One region of the Clostridium cellulovorans 743B genome, then DNA from elsewhere that is predicted to be linked to it. Evidence: riboswitches for the same ligand, from Rfam matches in the RefSeq annotation. Region 1 holds a riboswitch; the other holds the start of a gene.
What was found. Region 1 has a riboswitch for S-adenosylmethionine ahead of CLOCEL_RS17345 (trans-sulfuration enzyme family protein). Riboswitches for the same ligand answer to the same signal wherever they lie in the genome.

Region 1 (4,806 bases):
ATTAAGCAATAACTTTAAACATAATTAAGAGTAATTCCTATAAATTTCCCAAATGTTAATTTATAAGAATTACCCTAATTTAACCCGTTGTGCTAGTTAAATACGCTGGCAATACTTACAAATAGAAAAACTCCAGCATATTTGCTAACCTATCATTAAAAAACACCACTAATCTAATGATAGGAGGCTAACCTATATGCCAGAGTTTAATAAAGATTCTACCATAACAATAAATGACTTAAAAGATTTTATTGTTGTCACTTATGTTATAATTGATGACTTTTACCAAAAAGTAACTCCAACATTTATTAAAAATCGTCGTAACATCGCTAAATCAGTAATGACTGATAGCGAAATAATTACGATTTCTTTAGTAGGTGAACTCTTAACCATTGACTCTGAAAAAGCATGGTTTGGATTTTGCTCTAAAAACCTACGAGACTTATTTCCCAACTTTTGTAGTAGGCCGAGGTTTCATAGAGTTAGAAAGTCATTATTTCGAGTCATTGATGAAATTCGTAAAGAGTTAACGAAATTTCTTAACTATCAATATGACCGAATGAGAATTGCAGATAGTATGCCAATTCCTGTGTGTAAGTTTGGGAGAGCTCATTTCCATAAAGCTTTTAAGCCGGAGGCTGCCTACGGGCGATGCGCTTCGAAAAAAGAAACATATTATGGATTCAAATTACATGCTTTAGTAGCCCTCGATGGCTATATCACAGATTTTACTGTAACAGCAGCAAATATTGATGACAGAGATGTCGTCTGGGAACTCACAGCTAATTCAGAGATTGATATACTAATAGGTGATAAAGGATATATAGGTCAAAAAGTTGCTTCGCAATTAAAAGAAACAAGGTACATTCGTCTTTTAACAATAAATCGTAACAATAGTAAAACTAAACTTTTAAAACCTTTTAGGCAGTTGATATTCAAGGCTCGTCGTAGAGTAGAAACTACTTTTTCTCAGCTCTCCGAGCAATTAAATATGCAGAGGGTTCTTACAAAATCAACTTGGGGATTTGCCACAAGAATATCAAATAAAATATTAGCTCATAATCTTTGCTATTTTATAAATAAATTTTTTAATATAGGTATAGAAATATCAAAGATTAAAGAATTAGTATTCGGATAATAATTTCCAAAAACAGTATATGAGACAATAGGATAGGACTGCCTAAAATCATGGTATAAATATCCTTTTAATGAAAACTTATCTGCTAGCACAACAGGTTAATTTAACTATTGATTTGAACCACCATTTCTTGTATATAGCTCATTTTCCTGTACCACTCCAATTTATTTATGTAGGATTACATGGAAACTCATAACTATTTGACATAGTTATTGGACGCTTTACTGCTCAGGTCTCTTTATCAATAAAACTGATATCTCTTAAAAATTTCTCAATTATTTCTTACGCATTATCTTCTTATAAACATAAAAAGATAGATGCATTTATTGCCACTGCATCTATCTTCCTGTTATTAGTTTTAGTTTTCTGCGAAAAGAGGTGTTGAGAAATATCTTTCACCAGTATCAGGAAGAAGAACTACGATGTTCTTTCCATGATTTTCAGGTCTGTTTGCTAGCTCAGTTGCTGCCCAAAGAGCTGCTCCTGATGAAATTCCGACCAATATTCCTTCTATTTTCGCAATAGCGCGTCCTGTTTCAAAAGCATCTTCATTTTCTACAGTTATTATTTCATCATATATTCCCTTGTTAAGAACATCTGGTACAAACCCGGCACCAATGCCTTGTATTTTATGCGGTCCTGGTGTACCCTTTGAAAGTACTGGTGAAGCTGCTGGTTCTACAGCCACAATCTTTACATCAGGATTCTTTGATTTTAAGAATTCTCCAACGCCTGTTATAGTTCCACCTGTTCCGATACCAGCAACAAAAATATCAACTTTTCCATCTATGTCCTCCCATATTTCCGGTCCTGTAGTTTCTCTATGAATTTTAGGGTTAGAAGGGTTTACAAATTGTCCTGGGAGGAATGAATTTGGAATCTCTTCTCCAAGTTCCTTAGCTTTTTCTATTGCACCTTTCATTCCCTTTGCACCTTCTGTTAATACAAGTTCAGCACCATAGGCTTTTAAAAGATTTCTTCTTTCTATACTCATTGTGTCTGGCATAGTTAAAATAATTCTATATCCTCTTGCAGCAGCTACAGATGCAAGGCCAATTCCTGTATTACCACTAGTAGGTTCTATTATAACTGAGCCTTCTTTTAAAAGACCTTTAGTTTCCGCATCCTCTATCATAGCCTTTGCAATTCTATCTTTAACACTTCCTGCTGGATTAAAAAATTCTATCTTAGCGATTATAGAAGCATCTATACCTTTTACTTTACCGTAATTTTTTAATTCTACTAATGGAGTCTTTCCAATTAACTCAGTAATACTTTTATAAACTTTAGACATAAACATTCACTCCTTCATACTTTTATAAATCCATTTTATAATTCTTATAGGTTTAGTATGGATTAATTATAAATCTAATATCATTATATGTCAATAAGGAAATATCTTTCATATATGTTTACTATGTTTTGTATTTTTTTAAATAATCTTTTAATACCATATATCTATGCAATTATTATTATCTAAACACTCTGATTTTTATTATTTTTTTCTAAAAACTAATAATCTTTTAACATATAGATAAGTTGCATTATTAAATTTTAGCCGAGCATTATGGACGTATTAAGAAATGTATATACCCTATAGAGATTCTTTATCAAAAACCTCATATAAGTTTTATTATTTAAGTCTCATGAAAAAAATATACTAACGTCTTAAAAAACAATATAACTTATGGAAATTCTTTATTGACATACTTTAAGTTTGCAATTATAATTAAACATATAAAACTTATAACATTACTATGAAATAACATTTATCTTTAAAACTTAATAATATGCCTTATCAAGAGAAACTGAGGGACTGGCCCTATGACGTTTCAGCAACCATGCTTTATAGTGATGGTGCTAAATCCAGCAGATTTAAATCTGAGAGATGAGGATGGATATTTTCATATAAACGGATTTTTGTAAAAAAGTCTCCATCTTTAACCAGATGGGGACTTTTTTTAACTATATAAATATTTTCAATTATTATGATGTAAAAACTAATTTAATTTTTAAATATCTAGGAACATAATTTCGAAAAAATGTTCATACTTTTATAAGAAGGAGAGAATTATTTATGGATATCACAACAGTATGTATTCACGGTAATAGAAAAAATTTAGATTATACAGGTGCTATAAGCGTGCCTATATATCAATCTGCAACTTTTGCTCACCCAGCTGTTGGCGAAAGTACAGGTTATGATTATTCAAGGCTCCAAAATCCTACAAGAGAGCACCTTGAAAATATAATAACAGACCTAGAGCAGGGAAAAGGAACTGTAGCTTTTTCAACAGGAATGGCAGCAATCTCAGCACTTATGGAGTTATTTTCAATTGGAGATCACCTTATCATAAGCGATGATTTATACGGGGGAACTCACAGATTGTTTAGTCTTATCTCAAAGAAGAACGGAATTGAGTTTGATGTAGTCAACACTTCAAAAGATACAGACTTAACAAAATATATTAGAAAAACTACAAAAGCAATATTTATCGAAACCCCATCAAATCCTACAATGCAAGTTACAGATATTAAAGCAGTTGCTGAAATTACTAAAAAACATAACTTATTATTAATTGTAGATAATACCTTCTTATCTCCTTATCTTCAAAATCCAATTTTACTTGGAGCAGACATCGTAGTCCACAGCGGAACAAAATTTTTAAGTGGCCATAATGATACTCTTGCAGGTTTTTTAGTAGCTTCTACCGAAGATATTCTAGAAAAACTAAGAGTAATAAGTAAAACTACTGGTGCATCCCTTTCTCCTTTTGACAGTTGGTTATTAATTAGAGGAATCAAAACCTTATCAATTCGTATGGAAAAGCAACAGGAGAACGCAAAAATTATCGCTGATTGGCTGTGTAGACAGCCTAAAGTTAAAAAAGTTTACTATATAGGCTTACCTGAGCACCCTGGATATGAAATTTCTAAAAATCAAAGTAGAGGCTTTGGCTCAATGATCTCCTTCGAAGTTGAAAATGAAGAAACTGCAAAACAACTTTTAGAAAAAGTAAATCTAATATTGTATGCTGAAAGCTTAGGAGGGGTAGAAACTCTGATAACTTATCCTATGTTACAAACCCACTCTGACGTACCAAAGGAAGAAAGAGAATCCAAGGGCATAAACGAATGTTTTCTTCGTCTCTCTGTTGGTATTGAATCTGCTGATGATTTAATAAAAGATTTAGAACAGGCACTAAGTTAAGATTTTATCTAGATTTTTAACTTTTAAAGCCTCCAACTATAAGTACACTTTTTCAAGTTATAACTACAAATCTTTGTAATTATAACTTGAAATAACTTTTATTTTATGATTTACCTGAGATAATAAATTGTGTTAGGAGTTGATAATATGAAATATGATTTTAATGAAATAATAGATCGAAAAAATACAAATTCCCTTAAATATGATTTTGCAAAAGAAAGAAGAATGCCTGAGGATCTTTTACCCCTTTGGGTAGCAGATATGGATTTTAAAACTCCTCCCGAGGTAATAAATGCATTAGTGGAAGCTAGTAATCATGGCATTTTCGGTTATTCTGACACTAAAGACGATTATTTTGAAACCCTGCAAAATTGGTTCAAAACTTCATTTAATTGGGAAGTTCATAAACCATGGCTGGTAAAAACACCTGGAGTTGTCTTTGCCATAAATACAGCAA
Region 2 (4,806 bases), 510 kb from region 1:
GCTTTAAATCTAAGATACATTCCTGTAGATTTTTTTCTATTTCAAGGGCATCAACACTTAATATATCTTTTCCCTCACTTATCAATTTATGAAGAGGCATGTATGTGTTGCCAAGCAAAGAAAAATGTTTTACTAAATATATTATGCCACTCTGAATTCTGTAAGGTGAATTAAGTTCAATGCCTAGACTCCTAGCTATTTTATCTGCTGTTCTAAACCCTATTCCACTTATCTCCTCTGTCAATATGTAAGGATTATTTTTCACCATTTCTATAGCTGCATTGCCAAATCTTTTATAAATCTTATTGCATTGAGTTGGGGTGACTCCATAAGTTTGAAGAAACACCATTATAGCTCTTATATCTCTTTGAGTAGCAAAAGACTCAGCTATGACCTTGATTTTCTTTGCGCCTATTCCTTCAATTTCTTTAAGCCGTTCAATATCTTCTTCCATAATTCTCAAAGCATCATTTCCAAAATGCTGAACTATTTTTCTCGCTGTCACTGGTCCTATTCCTTGAACTACTCCTGAAGAAAGATATCGTTCAATACCAATAACAGAATCCGGTAATACCTCTTCACATTCCTCAACCTTAAACTGCTGTCCAAATTTCTTATGATTAATCCATTGACCTTTAAGCTTTAAGGTTTGACCTTCTACTATATAAGGTATAACCCCTACAATCGTAGCTTTATTATCGTCATATTTAATTGTTGCAACTACATATCCATTATCTTCATTTTGAAAGACAATAGCTTCAACAGTACCTTGAATTTCTATCATTTCACTCACCTTAGCTCATTTTGTCCCATATGTAACATCAAGCACCTCTCATTTAGCAGTTTGTTAATTTCCAATACTACATACAAACTTATTTATTCAAATAAGTATGCTAAGATGCAACATATACACTCTGTTTAATAACCTGATCATATTTATAATTATACCACAACTATACTTATCTATTTAAAGAGTTCATATTTGAGCCTCTACCAATTATTTATAGTTCCTCAAATTTAATTTTAAAATCTTTGAAGAATTCCATCTTTAACCTTCTACCCTTGATGCTTTTTACATACTCAATCTAAACTAATCTTTTTTTAATACACCATAGCTTTATTAGATGCTGATAATTCCAATTTTCCACATAAAAAATAAGGCTAGCAAGAGGAAATTTCCACCTTGCTAGCTTTGATTTTTTATTTATTTTATAATAATGCTTTTATCTCTTCAACTTTGTTTAATTGTTCCCATGGAAGATTTAAATCTGTTCTTCCGAAATGTCCATAAGCAGCTGTTTGCTTATAAATTGGTCTTCTTAAATCTAATTGTTTTATGATAGCACCTGGTCTTAAATCAAATACTTTACCTATTATTTTAACAATTTTATCATCTGAAATTTTTCCTGTTCCAAAAGTATCAACTTCGATAGATACTGGATGTGCAACTCCAATTGCATAAGCAACTTCAATTTCTAACTTTTCTGCCACCCCTGCTGCTACTAAATTCTTAGCAACCCATCTTGCAGCATAAGCAGCTGATCTGTCAACCTTAGTTGGATCCTTTCCAGAGAAAGCACCACCACCGTGTCTTCCATAACCACCATAAGTATCAACTATTATCTTTCTTCCTGTAAGGCCTGTATCCCCTTGTGGCCCACCAATAACAAACTTTCCTGTTGGGTTAATGTAATACTTAGTTTGATCATCTAAAAGATTTTCTGGAACTACAGCTTTTATAACATGTTTCATTAAATCTGTTCTTATTTGCTCTTGAGTAACTTCAGGACCGTGTTGTGTTGAAATAACAATAGCATCAATTCTTACTGGTTTATTGTCTTCATACTCAACAGTAACTTGAGTTTTTCCATCTGGTCTTAAGTAATCCAAGATTCCTTCTTTTCTAACTTCTGTTAATCTTCTTGATAATCTGTGAGCCATAGCAATTGGCATAGGCATATATTCTGGAGTTTCAGTAGTAGCAAAACCAAACATCATTCCTTGATCTCCTGCTCCTACAGATTCTATTTCATCAACACTAGTTCCTCTAATTTCTAACGCTTCATCAACACCCATAGCAATGTCTGCTGATTGTTCATCTATAGATGTAAGAACAGAACAAGTTTCACAATCAAAACCATATTTTGCTCTAGTGTATCCAATTTCTCTTACAGTTTCTCTTACAAGCTTAGGAATATCAACATAGCATGAAGTTGTAATTTCCCCCATAACCATAACCATTCCTGTAGTAGTTGCAGTTTCACAAGCAACTCTTGCCTTAGGGTCTTTTTCTAATATAGCATCAAGCACTGCATCGGATATCTGATCACACATTTTATCTGGATGTCCTTCAGTAACAGACTCAGAAGTAAATAATCTTCTCATAGTATAACCTCCTAATTTTTAATCTATATAATATATAAAAAAAACTCTTCGTAAGAAGAGGTAATAATTACATTTCCCCTTATCTTGCAAATTAAATCGCAGGAATTGGCACCTTAGTGATTTCACTGGTTGCCGGGTTTCATCGGGCCTTTTCCCTCCACCTCTCTTGATAAGTACTTTTATTTTATTTTCAACAATTACGATTCTATCATATCGAATAGATATTTGTCAATATTTATTAAAACAAACAATTTAATGTATTTTTTTAAAATACAGGTAATTTTTTCATACAATAAAAAAAGATACTAACAAATTAGCATCTTTTTTGGTGGAGGATGATGGATTCGAACCATCGAAGTCAGAGACAACAGATTTACAGTCTGCCCCCTTTGGCCGCTCGGGAAATCCTCCGTGTGGTGCTGGCAACAGGACTTGAACCCGTAACCTGCTGATTACAAGTCAGCTGCTCTACCAATTGAGCCATGCCAGCGTATTAATGGTGGGAACAACAGGGATCGAACCTGTGACCCTCTGCTTGTAAGGCAGATGCTCTCCCAGCTGAGCTATGCTCCCATTTATACTCTTACACCATTTCGTCTGCACTCTCGTGCCAACATAAGATAGTATACATTGGTTAAGAAACTTTATCAAGCCGAAAAACACCCATTTAACCTTTTTACATTAATATATCTACCATTTACTATGTTTTTCTTATTTTTAGACACTAACTTACATATTTTTATAATACTTTTCCCTTTATTTTTTTTATAGTTTTTTACGTTTTTCACTAATACAATGATTTTATTTTTGCACAATTCTAATATTAACATTCTTACCAACATATATATGTTAATGGGGGTGTTATAGGTGAAAAAAGCTAGAGCTAATTATTTAAACCAAAGTGCATATTGTGAACTCGGAGATTTTTTAAAAGACCTAATAACTAATGATACTATTATCATCTGTATTGGCACTGATAGGTGTATAGGGGATTGTCTTGGTCCATTGGTAGGTACTTTATTAAAGAAAAAGCTATTCCCCCTGCCAGTTTATGGCACCATAAAGAATCCTATACACGCCCTTAACTTAGAAGAAAGTGTTAAAAGGATAAAATGTCTTCATCCTAAAGCTTCAGTTATAGGAATAGATGCTTGTTTAGGTAGTAGTGATAACATAGGAGAAATTCAAATACGACCATTCCCTATACATCCTGGGAAAGGTGTCGGCAAGACTTTGCCCGATGTTGGTGATATATCCATAATAGGTATAGTTGATAGCTGCGATAATAACGAATTATTCACTAATAGAAATATTAGATTAGACTTAATAATGGATATGGCTGAAGTCATTACAGATACTCTTATTTATGCTTATAGTTTATATAAAAAACTGTAATAAGATATTAACATTTTGAAACAAAATATTTCTCGTCTCTTCTATAACATATTTTTATAATTATTTGCTTTTTTAATCATATAAGTTCCAAAAATAAAACTATGTCTAAAGCTTCATTTAACATTAAGCAATTATTATAAGTTATGAACTACCATTTTGGGAACATATATATTAATAAAACAAGCTATTACATAATGAAAAACTCCATTATGTAATAGCCTTTTTTATTTTATAGCAATATCACTGCCTGTACTATCTAATTTTTCAATATATTTTAGCACCTCACCAGTTCCCAATGCAACACAAGAGATTGCATCTTCTGCAACATATACAGGTACTTTAGTAACCTTTTCAACTAATTTATCAAGCCCGTTAAGTAACGCGCCTCCACCAGTCATATAAATACCTTGTTCTGCAATATCAGATGCAAGTTCTGGTGGTGTTCTTTCTAAAACAGCATGAGCGCAATCAGCAATAGCCATTACTGACTCTGAAAGTGCTTCTCTCATCTCCTCAGAGGTTACTACAATATTCTTTGGCAACCCTGTTATAAGGTCTCTACCTTTTATCTCCATAGTATTTTCAACATCTTTTTTATAAGCTGATCCTACATTTATCTTTAGATTTTCTGCTGTTCTCTCACCAATCATTAGCTTATGCTTTTTTCTTACATACTTTATAATTGCTTCATCAAAAGTATCACCAGCTACTTTTATAGACTTTCTTACAACCATTCCACCTAAAGAAATGACTGCAATATCAGTAGTTCCACCACCAATATCTATAACCATAGTTCCACTAGCATTAGTTATATCTATCCCTGCGCCAATGGCTGCTGCAAGTGGCTCTTCAATAAGCTTTACTTTCTTAGCTCCCGCATTAGTCGCTGCGTCTTTAACCGCTCTTTTTTCAACCTCTGTAGCTTCGCAAGGGATACATATAACTACTCTAGGTGTAGAAATCCTTCTTTTACCAATTGCTTTTTTCATGAAGGCCTTTAACATAACTTCCGTAATGTCGTAGTCT

Region 2: another riboswitch for S-adenosylmethionine. It lies ahead of metK (methionine adenosyltransferase); the one in region 1 lies ahead of CLOCEL_RS17345 (trans-sulfuration enzyme family protein).

The regions. Positions count from the first base shown of each region.
Region 1 covers NC_014393.1:4,248,620-4,253,425, forward strand. Annotated here, with positions in the region: gene CLOCEL_RS17335 (IS982 family transposase) at 197-1,138, shown strand; gene cysK (cysteine synthase A) at 1,497-2,432, opposite strand; SAM riboswitch class I at 2,931-3,033, shown strand; gene CLOCEL_RS17345 (trans-sulfuration enzyme family protein) at 3,216-4,349, shown strand; gene CLOCEL_RS17350 (MalY/PatB family protein) at 4,497-4,806, shown strand, end outside.
Region 2 covers NC_014393.1:3,734,598-3,739,403, forward strand. Annotated here, with positions in the region: gene recD2 (SF1B family DNA helicase RecD2) at 1-784, opposite strand, end outside; gene metK (methionine adenosyltransferase) at 1,210-2,385, opposite strand; SAM riboswitch class I at 2,462-2,561, opposite strand; tRNA gene CLOCEL_RS15225 (tRNA-Tyr) at 2,712-2,796, opposite strand; tRNA gene CLOCEL_RS15230 (tRNA-Thr) at 2,800-2,875, opposite strand; tRNA gene CLOCEL_RS15235 (tRNA-Val) at 2,883-2,958, opposite strand; gene yyaC (spore protease YyaC) at 3,253-3,780, shown strand; gene mreB (rod shape-determining protein) at 4,005-4,806, opposite strand, start outside.